2 regions of the Clostridium tanneri genome follow, and region 2 is predicted to be linked to the other one. Evidence: riboswitches for the same ligand, from Rfam matches in the RefSeq annotation. Region 2 holds a riboswitch; the other holds the start of a gene.
The links. A riboswitch is a leader RNA that binds a small molecule or an ion and turns the genes downstream of it on or off. The one in region 2 is predicted to bind glycine.
Positions count from the first base shown of each region.

Region 1: it holds a riboswitch for glycine, as region 2 does, so the genes downstream of both, gcvT (glycine cleavage system aminomethyltransferase GcvT) here and P8V03_RS06185 (GrdX family protein) in region 2, are expected to answer to the same signal.

Region 1 covers NZ_JARUJP010000018.1:56,444-64,502, forward strand. The annotation lists gene gcvPB (aminomethyl-transferring glycine dehydrogenase subunit GcvPB) at 1-1,396, opposite strand, end outside; gene gcvPA (aminomethyl-transferring glycine dehydrogenase subunit GcvPA) at 1,383-2,738, opposite strand; gene gcvH (glycine cleavage system protein GcvH) at 2,750-3,124, opposite strand; gene gcvT (glycine cleavage system aminomethyltransferase GcvT) at 3,143-4,249, opposite strand; glycine riboswitch at 4,321-4,415, opposite strand; gene P8V03_RS14370 (MBL fold metallo-hydrolase) at 4,665-5,387, opposite strand; gene P8V03_RS14375 (hypothetical protein) at 5,577-6,308, shown strand; gene P8V03_RS14380 (hypothetical protein) at 6,357-6,542, opposite strand; gene P8V03_RS14385 (amino acid permease) at 6,732-8,003, opposite strand.
Region 2 covers NZ_JARUJP010000005.1:135,128-143,186, forward strand. The annotation lists gene P8V03_RS06160 (VanW family protein) at 1-934, shown strand, start outside; tRNA gene P8V03_RS06165 (tRNA-Leu) at 1,022-1,108, shown strand; gene P8V03_RS06170 (N-acetylmuramoyl-L-alanine amidase family protein) at 1,142-1,876, shown strand; gene P8V03_RS06175 (tRNA (cytidine(34)-2'-O)-methyltransferase) at 2,138-2,605, shown strand; gene P8V03_RS06180 (DegV family protein) at 2,625-3,461, shown strand; glycine riboswitch at 4,095-4,197, shown strand; glycine riboswitch at 4,201-4,253, shown strand; gene P8V03_RS06185 (GrdX family protein) at 4,343-4,720, shown strand; gene trxB (thioredoxin-disulfide reductase) at 4,883-5,806, shown strand; gene P8V03_RS06195 (thioredoxin family protein) at 5,832-6,164, shown strand; gene P8V03_RS06200 (glycine/sarcosine/betaine reductase component B subunit) at 6,338-7,624, shown strand; gene grdA (glycine/sarcosine/betaine reductase complex selenoprotein A) at 7,768-8,059, shown strand, end outside.

The sequences.
Region 1 (8,059 bases), on a different contig from region 2:
CAATAGTATTGTTAGGAGCAGATTTAACCAAATCAGGGTCCTTCTTTGCCTCTTTAGCAATTTCAATCATAGCGCTAACAAATTCATCTAAAGTTTCCATCGTTTCTGTTTCTGTAGGCTCTATCATAAGGGCTTCATGGACTATTAGCGGAAAATAGATTGTTGGAGGATGATATCCATAATCAAGGAGTCTTTTTGCTACATCTAAAGTAGTAATATGATTTTCTTCATCCTTTAAACCAGCTAACACAAATTCATGTTTACAAATATCATCTATAGCTAACCTATAGTAATCCTTTAATTTTACTCTTAAATAGTTAGCGTTTAAAACCGCAGTTTCACTGGCCTTTCTAAGACCCTCTGCCCCCATAGTTAAGAGGTAAGTAAAGGCCCTAACCATAACTCCAAAGTTTCCATAGAAGCTTTTTACCTTTCCTATAGAATAAGGTCTGTCATAGTCCAAATAATAACCTTCATCTTTCCTTGCCACTACAGGCTTAGGAAGGAATTCTGCCAGGTCTCCTCTAACACCTATTGGTCCGCTTCCCGGACCTCCGCCACCGTGTGGAGTTGAAAAGGTTTTGTGTAAATTTAAGTGGCATACATCAAAGCCCATATCTCCTGGCCTTGTTTTTCCCATAATAGCATTCATATTAGCTCCGTCATAATAAAGCAGTCCCCCAGCTTCATGTACAAGCTTTGCTATTTCCGTGATATTTTTTTCGAAGAGTCCTAGGGTACTAGGGTTAGTTAGCATTAAACCGGCTATTTCATCATTTAAAAGAGATTTTAGGCTTTCTATATCTACAGCGCCCTCAGCATCTGACTTTACTTCTATAACCTTAAAGCCTGCTACTGATGCTGAAGCCGGGTTTGTGCCATGGGCTGAATCCGGTACTATAATCTTATCTCTTTTGAAATCCCCTCTTTTTTCATGATATGCCTTAATAACCATAAGTCCTGATAACTCTCCATGGGCTCCTGCTGCTGGCTGAAGGGATACTTGTTCAAAGCCAGTTATTTCCCCAAGCTTTTCACTTAATTCATACATAAGCTTTAAAGCACCTTGTACCGTTTTTTCAGGCTGATAAGAATGCAGCTTTGTAAACTTAGGTAATGCGGCCATATCTTCATTGATCTTAGGATTGTATTTCATAGTACAGGAGCCCAGTGGATAAAAGCCTGAATCCACACCAAAGTTTTTAGTAGAAAGAGCGGTGAAATGTCTTATTACATCTACTTCACTAACTTCAGTAAGCTCTAGCTCCTTCTTATTTAATAATTCCTCAGAAACTAAACTCTCCATAGAAACTTCCGGTACATCACAACTTGGAAGGGTATATGCCTTTCTTCCTTTTTTAGATATTTGAAAAATAACCTTATTATAATCTTTCATCATTAATCCCCTCCAATGCAGTTACTAGATTATCAATCTGATCCCTAGTTCTCTTTTCTGTAACAGAGAGAAGCATAGCTTCTTTATAAAGAGGATATTCTTTATCTAACTGATATCCACCTAATATATTATTATCTAAAAGAACTTCATTAGTATATTTCACAGAACTATTAGTATAAACTGCAAATTCTTTAAAGAAAGGCTTGTTAAATACTGGTTTATATTTTTCGCTCTTTGTTATCTCATTAAAAGCATAGTGGGATTTCTGTATACATTGCTCTGCCACTTCTCTTAACCCCTGCTTACCTAGGGTTGTTAAATATATTAATGCAGCTAAAGCATTGAGAGCTTGATTGGAGCAAATATTTGAAGAAGCTTTCTCCCTTCTTATATGCTGCTCCCTTGCCTGCATAGTCAAAACAAACCCTCTTTTACCATCCTTGTCTGTAGTTTCCCCTACAATTCTTCCTGGAATTTTTCTAAGGTGTTTTTTAGTTGTAGCAAGGAACCCCAAATAAGGTCCTCCATAGTTTAAATTATTGCCGAGAGATTGACCGTCGCCTACTGCTATATCCACCCCGTATTCTCCTGGATTTTTCAATATTCCTAGAGAAATAGGATCACAAGACACAATTAGCAGTGATTTATTTTCATGTACAACCCTTTCTATTTCTGACAATTCTTCAATTATTCCAAAGAAATTTGGTGTTTGGACTATAAAGGCTGCTGCATCTTTATTAAGTTCAGCTTTAAGCTTTTCTATATCAGTAGCTCCCCCTAATTCCTCTATTTCTATTACCTTTTGATTTTTAAATTTACAGTAAGTTTTTAATACCTTCCTTATTTCTGGATGAACAGCAGTAGACACAATAATATTCTTTCTTTTTGTTGTATCCACAGCCATTTGTGCAGCTTCTACAGCTGCTGTTGCTCCATCATACATAGACGCATTAGCTGCGTCCATTCCTGTAAGGTTAGCTATCATACTCTGATATTCAAATATTGTCTGCAGTGTTCCCTGACTTATCTCTGCTTGATAAGGTGTATAGGCAGTATAAAACTCAGATCTTCCTACTAAGTGTTTAATTATTGAAGGTATATAGTGGTCATAAGCCCCAGCACCTAAAAAGCAAACTAGCTCTTCACAGTTTTTATTTAAATTAGCTAACTTATTCATGTAATTTTCTACTTCAATCTCTGACATAGAAGGATTAATATTTAATCCTTTACTTAGACGAACTTCCTTTGGAATATCCTCAAATAAATCATCTATTGAGTTAATTCCTATGGATTTTAGCATTGATTCTTTATCCTCCACTGTCAAAGGTAAATATGGATGCATATTTACACCTCCTAACCACATACTTTTTTATATTCTTCTGAATTTAATAATCCCTCAAGCTCTAACTTATCATTAAGTTCAATAACTATCATCCAATTTCCAAAAGCATCTTCATTTACTGCTTCTGGACTATCTACTAAATTATCATTTATTTGAATCACTTTTCCGCTTACTGGTGTATACAAATCTGATGCTGCTTTTACCGATTCAACAACTCCAAAAGTATCTTCCTTAGATAATTCTGCACCTACCTGCGGAAGTTCAACGAAAACTATATCTCCTAAGGAATCCTGTGCATAGTCAGTGATTCCTATATAAGCCTTATCTCCTTCAACCTTTACCCATTCATGATCCTTACTATAAAGTAATTCCTTTAAAACCTTCATATTTAAATCCCCCTTAAATTATTTATTGTAATTCTTTTTATAAAATTTTTTACTAACTACCACAGCTTCACTAAGCTTATTTCTGACCTTTATAAAGATTGTGGTTCCTAAATTAGAATAATCATAATCGATTAAAGCAAGTCCTATATTCTTTTTCAACGATGGTGACAGATAACCGGTAGTAACTTGACCTATTTTCTTATCACCGACGAAAACTTCATAGCCATGTCTAGGAATACCTCTATCCTTCATTTCAAAGCCAACTATTTTTCTCTTTAAACCTTCTTCTTTTTGTTTCACAAGGGCATCTTTCCCTATAAAGTTTTCCTTATCCAGCCTAACGAAGAAATCTAATCCTGCTTCCAGAGGGGTTATTGTATCCAATAACTCATTTCCGTATAACGGTAAGTTTACCTCAAATCTTAAGGTATCTCTGCAGCCTAAACCTGCAGGCTTTAATCCATCTTCTTTTCCAGTTTCCAATATTTTATCCCATAAGGATACTGCCTTTTCTGAGGAGGTATAAATTTCAAAACCATCTTCCCCAGTATAGCCTGTTCTAGAAACTAAACATTTTATCCCTTCAATTGAAACATTCCTCTTACAGAAAAAGAATTTGATCTCCTGTAAACTTGTATCTACAAGCTTTTGAAGTATTTCTTCAGCCTTTGGACCCTGAATTGCAAGCTGAACCACTGAAGGAGATATATTATTAAGTTCTACATTAAATTTGCCTTTGTTCTCAACCATCCACTGAAAGTCCTTTTCAATATTTCCTGCATTTATTACTAAGAAAAAATGTTTTTCATTAAACCTGTACACTAATATATCATCTACAATTCCTCCGTCAGGATAACAAACAGGTGTATATAAAACTTGGTTATCTACAAGAGCCTTTACATCATTAGTTACTAAATTTTGCACAAAACTAAATGCATCTTCCCCAATTACTTCTACCTCACCCATATGGGAAACATCGAATAATCCTGCCTTTGTACGTACTGCTTCATGTTCCTGTATTATTCCCTCATATTGTACAGGCAGTGCCCAGCCTGCAAAGTCTATTATTTTTCCTCCATATTTTTCATAAGAATCAATTAATGGAGTTTTTTTCAATTGTTCCATATTTTTAATGCCCCCCTAATATTTTTTTCCATGACAAAAAGAGGATATGAATGTTAAAGCTTAATTTAACCCACATATCCTCTGTAACTTTACCTGAGAGTCTCGACACAAACTATGTCTTGCACCATCGGTTCTGTATTCAAACAGCCTTTCCAGAGTTTCGTCCTACAGCGCTAATTTTACCTGAGAGTTTCTAATATAGCCGTGGAACTATACTATTGCTCCTTCGGTTAACAAATGTTATCTCACGCTATAGTCATCCGAAGTTTTTTTATTATACCTTTATTATACTTACCAATTTTTTCATTTTCAAGAATAGTTAGAATATTAACACCCTTTATTACATTTTAAAATTTTCACCATGTATAATATAATAATCCAAAATGAATGTGCTGAGATTTTTTATACTAAATAATTAATTTTTATATATCATATCCATATTTTGTTTATGTACAGTCCTTGTATATTCTGATTCAAAGTCTACTTTTTTCCCTTCCATTAGATCTTTTAAATAGCTAATGGTACTAAATATATCTTCTTCTGATAAATTTGAAGTATGACTGGCTACAATTTTTTTAGCATTGTACTTTAAATAGTTTTCTAAAGTTTTAACATATGTAGAAACGTCCTCACTTTCTACATATACTATAGGTCTTTCTAAGTTATCTCCTACATATAGTACTTTCTCTTCCCGGTCAAATATGGAGATACTATCTACTGTGTGACCAGGGCTGTAGAATAATTCTATACCATCTTCTTCAAAGATAATTTTTTCTTCAAAGGTTATATTGGGCAAGAGCTTTTCTACTTTTCCATCAATATACTTAGTATTTTTATTTATTTGTTCTTCCCATAACTCATCTGATAGCTTTCTACAAAGCCTATGACCAATTATATTACTTCCTTTAAAGCTACAATTTCCCCATATATGATCCCAATGGAAGTGAGTATTAATTACTACTGTTTCTTTTTTACTGTTTAATTGATTTATAATTGCTTCCATACTGCCTGGACCGCAGAAGGTATCTATAAGATAGTTTTTTGATTTCTTTTCTATTAAAAAAACACTGGTTAAGTAGTTTTCGATACTATCGAAGGTAAACATAGTAGTACTTTTACTTATTCTTTCTATTTTCATAACTCTATCCTTTCATCTTTAACTTCAGCATATATTTTTTAAAATTGTCAAACAATCTCAGTTTATATATTAACATAAACAATAACTTATTTTAACCTATTTCCATTTCCCTCATATTTACTATAATTTGTTTACCTTTTTCCTATTTTTGAATACTATAGTATATAGCAATAATAATAGGAGATTTTCATGTTTACCAGAATACCTAAAGAGCTTCAAACGGACAAAGTATATGTACTACAAACTAAATACGCAGACGTAGATGGTGACGGAGTTCTTGAAACACTCACCCTCACCGGTAAAAAACCTTATGGAGAAAACGGTTTTATTGAAGACATAACTCTTACTATAAAAAATAAAAAAGCGGCTGCGGATATAGTAGTAAAACCAGAGAATAATGATGGTTATTCTCCAACCTTATTCATCGGAAAATTTACAGAGGACAAAGTTCCTCAAGTGCTTTTGTCTATCGCATCAGGAGGCAGCGGTGGATACTACTTTAATTATCTTTACTCCTTTAAGGACAATATCACCAAGTCTCTTTTCGATGTTGACAAATTCAATGAAATGAGCACCTATAATGCTGTTTATCAGGATTACTATAAAGTTAAAATCACTTCAGAGGACGGAAAGCTAAAGGGTTTAATAGATCTTACTGCTATAAGAGATAATGATTATTTATCTAACCTTTATAATCCAAATGGAACTTTGAAAAAACCGGAAGTTGGCGGAGTATTAAGCCTTGGTGCCCTATCCCCTTTAAGCTTAAATGGAGCTGATGTATTTTACCTTCTTACAAATCAAAGAATAATAGGTTTGTACAATTCAGACACCTTAGGGGCTATAGAATCTATACTTCAAGTTACTGACAATGGCTTTAATATTATTGTAACTAGGCTTGTAGTGCTGCTAAATGAATAACTTAAAAGAGATATGGCAAAACTGCCATACCTCTTTTAGTTTGTTTATTTATTTACCGGACTTCTTATTTTTTATATTTTTGATATTTGTATATGTGCTAAAAATTACAGCTGTTGCTGCAACACTATTTATTATTATTCCAAAAGTACTTATTTTACTGCCTAAGGTTACAAATCCATACACTATAAACCCCATAACTAAAATGTTTATTAATATTGAAGATATATCTTTCATAAACTTTTCTCCTATCGTTAAATTTATCTCTTCAGTAGTTTAACTTACATTACTTATCTGTACTTATCATTTTTAATTATAACTCATATTCTGTGTATAAGCCAGTGGTAAAAGTAATTAGGATAAATTCCCCTTAAGAGCAGATAACCTAATAAAACAACGCTGCTTTATTAGGTTACGGCCTATGAGTTATATGGTATTCTCTTGTGTAAGAACCTTTTTCCTGCTTATTAACTTACCAGCTATAACAGCAACGCTTATTATCAATGGATATAATATTGCCCATCCTGCAAAAACAAAGATAACAACTGTTGCTATTAGTGAGATAAGGCTTATTGTAAACTTTATTTTGTTATCCTTAAGCAGCACTATTCCTGCTGCACAACCACCTAGATAGGTTAGTATGAATGTGGCATTAGGAAGTTGAATTAAACTTGTAAGAGATACTATTTTTAGAGAGTATAGTGTAACTACTAAAATAAAGGATAGCCCTAAGAAAATAAGTCCTCCTAGCGGCGTATTATATTTTTTTGAGACATATCCAAAAAACTTAGGTGCTTCTCCATTTTTCGATAGAGAAAATGCTAATCTCGATGCTGCTCCAACATAGGCAATAACTGTAGCAGTACATATAAGCAGACTGATAGTACCTATTACTACTTTTCCAGCTGGCCCAAATATTCTACCTATTATAGTAACTAAAGCTGCTTGTGACCCTGCTCCATAGCTATTAGTTCCAACGGTAGCTAAAGCAGTCATAAAGTAGAGAATACCTACAATAATCGCAGAAATTATTGTAGCTCTTATAACATCCTTTTCTGGATTGACAAACTCCTCGGACAAATGGGACACCGCTTCCCATCCAATAAAACACCAGAAGAGAATTGAAGATGCTTTTCCTACACTGGCTATTCCCTTTGGCATAAAGGGAGAAAAGTTTTTTAGTTCTATATTTGGTATTGATCCAATTACTGCTAGTACTAGTACTAATATAATACTTATTACAACAGCTACCTGTATACTTCCTGCAATATCCATACCAATAAAGTTTATGATTAATGCCAGCATAAGCATTGCTACAGCAATAATAATAGTCCACCTTTGTCCTAATCCAAAAGCTGAACTGAAATATCCCGCTCCAGTTATAGAGGCTACAGGTGCTCCTATTGGAACAGACATAAGGAAAAACCATCCTATAACTGCCCCCATTCTGTCTCCGAAGGCTTTAGTTACAAAGTGAGATACCCCTCCTGCACTAGGATATTTTTGAGATAAGAACCCCATGGAAAGTGCCAACGGAAGCACTAAAATCATCATTCCTGCCCAGGCCATCAGAGAAGCAGGTCCTGCAATTTCTGCCGCAAGTCCAGGGATTATCAATATACCTGACCCTAATACTGCTCCAATATACAGTGCTACTGCCTGTGGCAGTTTAATTGTTGCCTTAAAATTACTACTCATATTAAAACCTCTCTTTTCAATTATTAAATTACTTTATATTCTATTTAGCCTTTGAT
Region 2 (8,059 bases):
GCTTTTAAATAACATAGAAAAAGATATTAATAAAGAACCGGTAAATGCAAGGTTAAAGGGATATGGCGGTAGCTTTACAGCGGTTCCTGAAGAAAGTGGAAGAAAGCTGCAGAAAGATAAGCTTCAAAAAGAGATAAGTTCTAAATTAAATGGCGATAAGGGACCAGATATTAGCATAGAAGCCCCTATAGAAGTTATTACTGCTAGGATTACTTCAGATAAGTTAACTACTATAAACTCGAGGATTGCTACATTTACAACAAATTATGGCTCGATATCCTCGGCTGAAAGAGCAAATAATATAGTTTTATCTACAAGAAGTATAAATGGCCTAGTGATGCTTCCAGGAGATACCTTTAGCTTCAATGAAGTTGTTGGAGAAAGAACTGCTGGAAAAGGATATAAGGCGGCACCTGTAATTATTGGAAATCAAGTGGACTCAGGACTAGGAGGCGGAATATGTCAAGTTTCTACTACTTTATATAATGCGATTTTAAGAGCAAATATAAAGTCAGTAGAAAGAGCCCATCATACACTTCCATCCCACTATGTACCTTTGGGACTGGATGCTACTGTTGACTATGGTAATTTAGATTACAAGTTTAAAAATACTTTAGATTATCCTATATATATCGAAGGAGATACCTCAGGAGGAAATGTTACCTTTAATATCTATTCAAATAGTTCCCTTACTGGAATAGTTACAGAGGTAATTTCAGAGGTTTATGAAACAATACAGCCTGGAGTAAAATACATTGATGATCCTACTTTACCTGTTGGACAAACTCAGCAGACTCAGGCACCTTCTACTGGTTTTAAGGTTAAGGTCACAAAACGAACTAAGCAAAATGGAAAAGTAATAAGTGAAGAAGTGATAGCAAATGATTTCTACAAGCCTGTAGATGCAGTCATAAAGCGAGGCACTAAAAAGTAATTAGGAACAAAGGCTTCTTTGTTCCTAATTTTTTTCTGATTATATTCACATATATGGTAAAATATGATATAATTGTAAATGTAATTTGCGGGTATGGCGGAATTGGCAGACGCGCTAGATTCAGGTTCTAGTGAAGGCGACTTTATGCAGGTTCAAGTCCTGTTACCCGCACCATAAAAAACAAAAACTTTATAAGGGGATTGTAATATGAGAATTGCTAATAGGAAAAGATTTACGCTTTCTTGTATTTTTTTTACCTTGTTGATGTTAATAATTGGAAAAAACCAAATTGTATTTAGCGAAGGGAAGGTTTTTAAAGTAACTTCATCACCAGAAGCAAAAGAATTAGGTAAAAATGATAACGCAGTATTAAAAAATAAGAAGAGATATATTGTAATACTTGATGCAGGCCATGGAGGCATTGACAAGGGGACAAGTTATCAAAATATAAACGAAAAGGATATAGCTTTTAAAATTACTAAATACACAGAAACTGTTTTAAAGTCTAAAGGATATACAGTAATATTAACACGAAACGAGGACAAGCTACTTCCACTAAAGGAAATAGGTAATATAGTTAACGCTGCAAAAGGAAATGTTTTTGTTTCTATACATATAAACTCAATTAAGGACCCTAGCTATAAAGGAATGACTACTTATTATTATGCTCCAGAGGGATACCAGAAAGATGAAAGGGTAAAGCTTTCAAAAACAATACAAAAAGAAGTTGTAAAAAGTGATGGATGGGAAGATAAAGGAATAAAAACACAAAATCTAGCGGTGCTTAGATATAGTGAGATCCCTTGTGCTTTAGTAGAGTGTGGTTTTATAACTAACAAAGAAGATAGAGAAAAATTACTAAAAGAGGAGGTGTTAAGGAATATATCTGAAAACATCTCAAGGGGAATTATTAAATATCTCAATGAAAGTGAAGGAAACTAGAGAATATTTTTGGTTAAAAGTGGAATAATATAACTTAAGGAAGTTAGTGTTCTACAAAGCAAAAATTTTCAGGAAAAAATATATTTACAATCTGAAATCCGAAACATGAGTTATAAAATATAGGAATAAGGTCTATATGTACTTTACTATTAGAATATTATAGAGTAATATATTTAATGAAGTTTTTCAAATAGTTAGAAATCCTCCTTGCTATAGGAGGAATTTATTTCTTAATTGCAAAGTACAAAGGAGGAAAAAACATTGAGTTTAAATATAGTATTATTCCAACCGGAAATACCACAAAATACAGGGAATATAGCAAGGACTTGTGTTCTTACCAACTCTAAATTACATTTAATAAAGCCTTTAGGATTCAGCTTGGATGAAAAGCAGGTAAGAAGAGCAGGACTTGATTACTGGCAGTACTTAGACCTTACAATATATGAGTCCTATGAGGAACTTAGGGAAAAATATAAGAATTCTACTTTTTATTTTTCAACTACTCACGCTAAAAATTTCTATCATCAAGTAGAATATAAGGAGGGGGACTTTGTAGTATTTGGGAGAGAATCCTCAGGTTTGCCAGAGGTAATAAGGGAAAGTGATCCTGAGAGGTGTATAAAAGTACCAATGATAAATACTACTACTCGTTCTTTAAATTTATCTAACACCGTATCTATAGTTGCATATGAGGCACTGAGGCAGATGGATTTCCCTAATATGAAATAAGTAGGAAGGTTGTGAAGTGATGGAAAAGGTAAAGATAATAACAGATAGCACCGCAGACCTGCCAGACTATATTATAAAAAAGCATGATATAGAGGTACTCCCGCTTTTAGTTAGTATTAATGAGGAAAGCTATAAGGATGGAATAGATATAAACACCCATACCCTTTTAGCTAAAATGGCAAGCTCAGATACATTTCCAAAAACAGCTCAGGTAATACCTCAAAGATTTATAGAATGCTATAAAAAATATATAGATATGGGATATAAGGTAGTTTCCATTCACCTCTCCTCAAAAATGAGCGGAACATATCAATCAGCTTGTATTGCGAAAGAAACGCTGGAAACAGAAAATATAGTTGTCATAGATAGTTTAAATGTCACATCAGGATTAGGGCTCTTAGTGCTAAAGGCTGCTAAGTTGAAAGATATGGGACTTAATATAGAAGAAATAGAAAAAGAACTGTTAAAGATAATACCTCATATAAAAAGTGCGTTGGTTTTTAATAGTTTGGACAACCTCGTTAAAGGTGGGAGGTTGTCCAAAACAGCAGGAATTATAGGAAATATATTAAGTATAAAACCTATATTAGCGGTAGAAAATGGAGAAATGGTTGTTATTGATAAGGTTCGTGGAAGTAAGAAAGCTATAAGGGCTATTTTAGATTATGGAGATAAAAAGGGAATAAAACAAGGAGAAGATGTTATACTGTTAGAAATAGCTAGTAAGGATGTTAGTTCATTAAGAGAAGAGTTGAAGCTTAGGGGAAATGCTTTTATTGAATGCGAAGTTGGGTGTGTAGTTGGAGTTCATGCTGGACCAGATGCCTGTGGCATATTCTTTGTAGAAGATTTTTAAATCACTTTTATTCGGTAACTAGGGTCAATAGAGGTAAAAACTCATCTGACTTAAGTTTCACTTCATCGACAGTCTAGGAAGCTCTTGTATATTAATTTATTAACAACATACTAAATTAGAATGAAGCTTACCTTATTGCTTTTGTTTAAAATTTGTTTAAAATAAGTTGACTGTAATAGGTGCGGCTTATTTTTTTTATCAATGATTGTTAAAAAATAGTTCATAATTCCACAACTGGGTTGTTAATGAATTATCAATGGTTGAATTGGGTCAAAATATAAAAACTTAAAAGAAAATGACGAAAATTGTATAAATTTAGATTATTAAGTTACAAATTAGCGTATTTTGTTAGAGTTCATTGAAAAAATATACATAAATTCATTTTTTAGTAACCATATTGGTAAATGATGGGTGATATTATCAGCAATTCGAATATGATTTATTAGAAAATGTAATAATTAATATTTCAGAAAAGTATAGAATTTTTGCACTTGATAATATATAATAATAAATGTAAACAATAACATAACAAAAACATAACAAAATTCAATAATGTTGGATGAAATTTTCGGGAGATTAAGTAGAAATGTTAACAATCAGTTAATGCGAATTTACTTAGTTATATATCTAAAAAAGTAATTTTAGGTATATGACATCCTTAAGTGGATAGCCGAAGGAGGAAGTACTATAAGCGAAATAGTATGAAGCTCTCAGGCAAAAGGACCGAAAATGGACAAGTCTCTGGAAAGCATATGCACCGAAGGAGTAAAACTCTCAGGTTAATAGACAGAGGTAAAGGCTGAAGGCTTTTATCTCTGTTTTTTTGTGTGTCTAGTTGGAAATATATGTATGGCGCTTAAAGCCTATAAAGGAGAGTTAGTATGATAGAACCTATAATAGTTGTAACAAATAATCCCATGAGCAAAGAGAATTTAAGCAGTAAATATGTAACTGAATTTATAGATGGGTCTACCATAGATGTATTTAAGAAGGTAAGAAGCTATATTCATAATGGTCATAAACTTCTTACTCATCCTTTAATGAGTAGTATAAAACCAAATGAGACGCCTTATAGAACAGTTATTATATCAAAAAATAGAGAAAAAGCTGTAGAGGTGGACTCCTTAAAGTACATAGAAGAAGGAATAAGTTCAACTGAAAAGTTCACTAATAAGTTTGGAATTCCTAATTGGAGTGAACAGGTTTTAGAAGACTTTCAGTTGATAGATTATGATTTAATCTATCATGCCTTATATTAATGTAGCTTAATAAAGATTATAGTTCACCCTTTTAAGTAGAATGTACAGGAATTGAAAAACTTATTGTTATCCTGTAAAATTAAGGTTTAGTCATAAGGGCGAATAGCTCTAAGCAAATTTTATCAGTAATAGTTTAATTAGAGATAGTAGGAGGTAATGAAAATGTCACACATTTACGACACTATAATAATCGGTGGTGGACCAGCAGGATTATCAGCAGGACTTTATGCTGCAAGATCAAGAATGGATACATTACTTATTGAAAGAGCTAAATTTGGAGGACAAACTTCAACTACAGATGAATTAGAAAACTATCCAGGATCAATAGAGAATTGTACAGGTCCAAGTCTTATCGAAAGAATGAGAAAGCAAGCAGAGGAGTTTGGAGTTAACTTCGGAAAAGATGATATCGCAGAGGTAGAATTAGAGGGCGATGTTAAGGTTGTAAAGGGAAAAAATGAAACTTACAGAGCAAAGACTATAATAGTAGCAACAGGAGCTACTCCAAGACTTGCAGGATTTAAACAAGAGCAAGAACTAAGAGCAAAGGGAGTATCATATTGTGCTACTTGTGATGCAGACTTCTTTACAGAACTAGATATTGCAGTTATCGGTGGAGGAGATTCAGCTATAACTGAAGCAATATATCTTACAAAGTTTGCTGAGAGTGTAACTATAATTCACAGAAGAGATTCTTTAAGAGCAGCTAAGTCATTACAAGAAAAGGCTTTTGCAAATCCTAAGATAAAATTCATCTGGGATTCAACTGTTGATGCAGCTTTAGGAGATGAAATATTAGAAGGTCTTGTAGTAAGAAACTTAAAGACTGGTGAAACTAGTGAATTAAAAGTAGATGGATGCTTCGTATTTGTTGGATATGACCCAATTTCCCAATTGTTCGATGGACAATTAGAAATGGAAGGCGGATATATCGTAACAGATGAAGACATGAGAACAAACATGTCTGGAGTATTTGCTGCAGGGGATGTAAGAAAGAAAACTTTAAGACAGGTTATAACTGCAGCAGCAGATGGAGCTATAGCTGCAACAGCTGCTGAGCATTATATAGCAGAACATAGTAAATAAAAATTGGTAGTAGGAGGATTTTGAAATGATAGAATTAAACAAAGAGAATTTTGAAGCTGAAGTTTTAACTTATACTGAAAAGCCAGTTTTCGTAGATTTCTGGGGAGATAAATGTGAAATATGTAAACAGCTTATGCCAGGAGTACATGACCTTGAAGGAAAATATGGTGACAAGATAAAGTTTGCTAGCTTAAACACAAGCACTGCAAGAAGACTAGCTATATCACAAAAGGTTCTTGGATTACCAACAATGATAATCTACAAGGATGGAGAAAAGGCAACTTCAATAACTGCAGATAAAATTGCTTCATTAGATGATATAGAAGGATTTATAAAAGCTTACTACGAAACACTTTAATAGTTACTAATTAATAGTAGAGAGTTGGCAGTTTGCAAAATAAGTTAACTAAACAGCAGACTCTATGCTATTAAATAATAAATAATTACTCATAAACCTAGAAAATTGTATTAAATATTGATTGGGAGTTAAATACTTAACTCTCAATCCAAATAAATTTGGAGGTGAACACTTTGCGTTTAGAGTTAGGAAAAATCAACATAAAAGATATTCAATTTGGAGCTGAAACAAAGGTTGAAAATGGAGTTCTTTATGTAAACAAAGAAGAGTTACTAGCAACAGTTAGTGGAGATGAGAGACTTGCGAGCATAGACTTTGATATCGCAAAACCAGGTGAAGAAACAAGAATAATACCTGTAAAGGATGTTATCGAGCCAAGAGTTAAGGTTGAAGGAAAAGGCGGAATATTCCCAGGATTCATAAGCAAGGTTGACATGGTTGGAGAAGGAAGAACTCATGTATTAAAGGGAGCAGCTGTAGTTACTACAGGTAAAATAGTTGGTTTCCAAGAAGGTATTATAGACATGAGCGGAGAGGGAGCTAAGTATACTCCATTCTCAAAGACAAATAACTTAGTTATTATTTGTGAGCCAAAGGCAGGAGTTAAACAGCACGAGCATGAAGAAGCTGTAAGAATGGTTGGATTTAAGGCTGCTACTTACCTTGGAGAAGCAGGAAGAAACGTTGAGCCAGATGAAGTAAAAGTTTATGAAACTTTACCACTATTAAAACAGGTTGAACAGTATCCAAATCTTCCTAAAGTAGTATACGTATACATGCTTCAAACTCAAGGACTTTTACATGATACTTATGTATATGGAGTAGATGCTAAGAAGATTATACCAACATTCTTATATCCAACAGAAGTATTTGATGGAGCTGTTGTAAGTGGAAACTGTGTTTCAGCTTGTGATAAAAACCCAAGCTATGTTCATATGAATCACCCAGTTATTGAAGATTTATATGAAAGACATGGAAAAGACTATAACTTCTTAGGTTGTGTAATTACAAACGAAAACGTTTATCTTGCAGATAAAGAAAGATCATCAAACATGACTGCTAAGTTAGTTGAGTATGTAGGAGCAGATGCAGTAATAATATCAGAAGAAGGATTCGGTAATCCAGATGCTGACTTAGTTATGAACTGCAACAAAATCACTGATAAGGGAATAAAAACTGTATTAATTACAGATGAATATGCAGGACAAGATGGAGCTTCTCAGTCACTTGCAGACTCAACACCAAAGGGTGATGCAGTAGTTACAGGTGGAAATGCTAATGAAGTTGTTATACTTCCTGTAATGAAGAAGGTAATAGGACACGTTGAAGCTGCTGATATAATAGCAGGAGGACACGTAGGAAGTTTAAGAGAAGATGGTACTATAGAAGCTGAGATTCAGGTTATAACTGGAGCTACAAGTGAAGTAGGATTCAACTATCTATCAGCAAAAGGATTCTAATTAGTAAAAAATTAGGATGAATTGTTAGAATATTTAATATAAAAATATAAATGTTTTAAAATAGCTTAGATTTTATAATAAGTGATATTACAAAGAAGTAATTGTGCATTATACTATGTGGATTGAAAGAGAGGATGATATAGATGTTACAAGGAAAAAAAGTTATAGCAGTAGGAGATAGAGACGGAATACCAGGACCAGCTATTGAAGCTTGCGTTAAATCAGCAGGAGCAGAAGTTGTTTTTGCATCAACAGAGTGCTTTGTCTGAACAGCCGCTGGTGCTATGGATCTGGAGATCCAACAAAGAGTAAAAGACTTAACTGATAAGCATGGTGCAGAAAACGTTGTTGTAGTAATCGGAGGAGCAGAAGCTGAAGCTTCAGGACTTTCAGCTGAAACTGTAGCTGCTGGAGACCCAACTTTTGCAGGTCCAC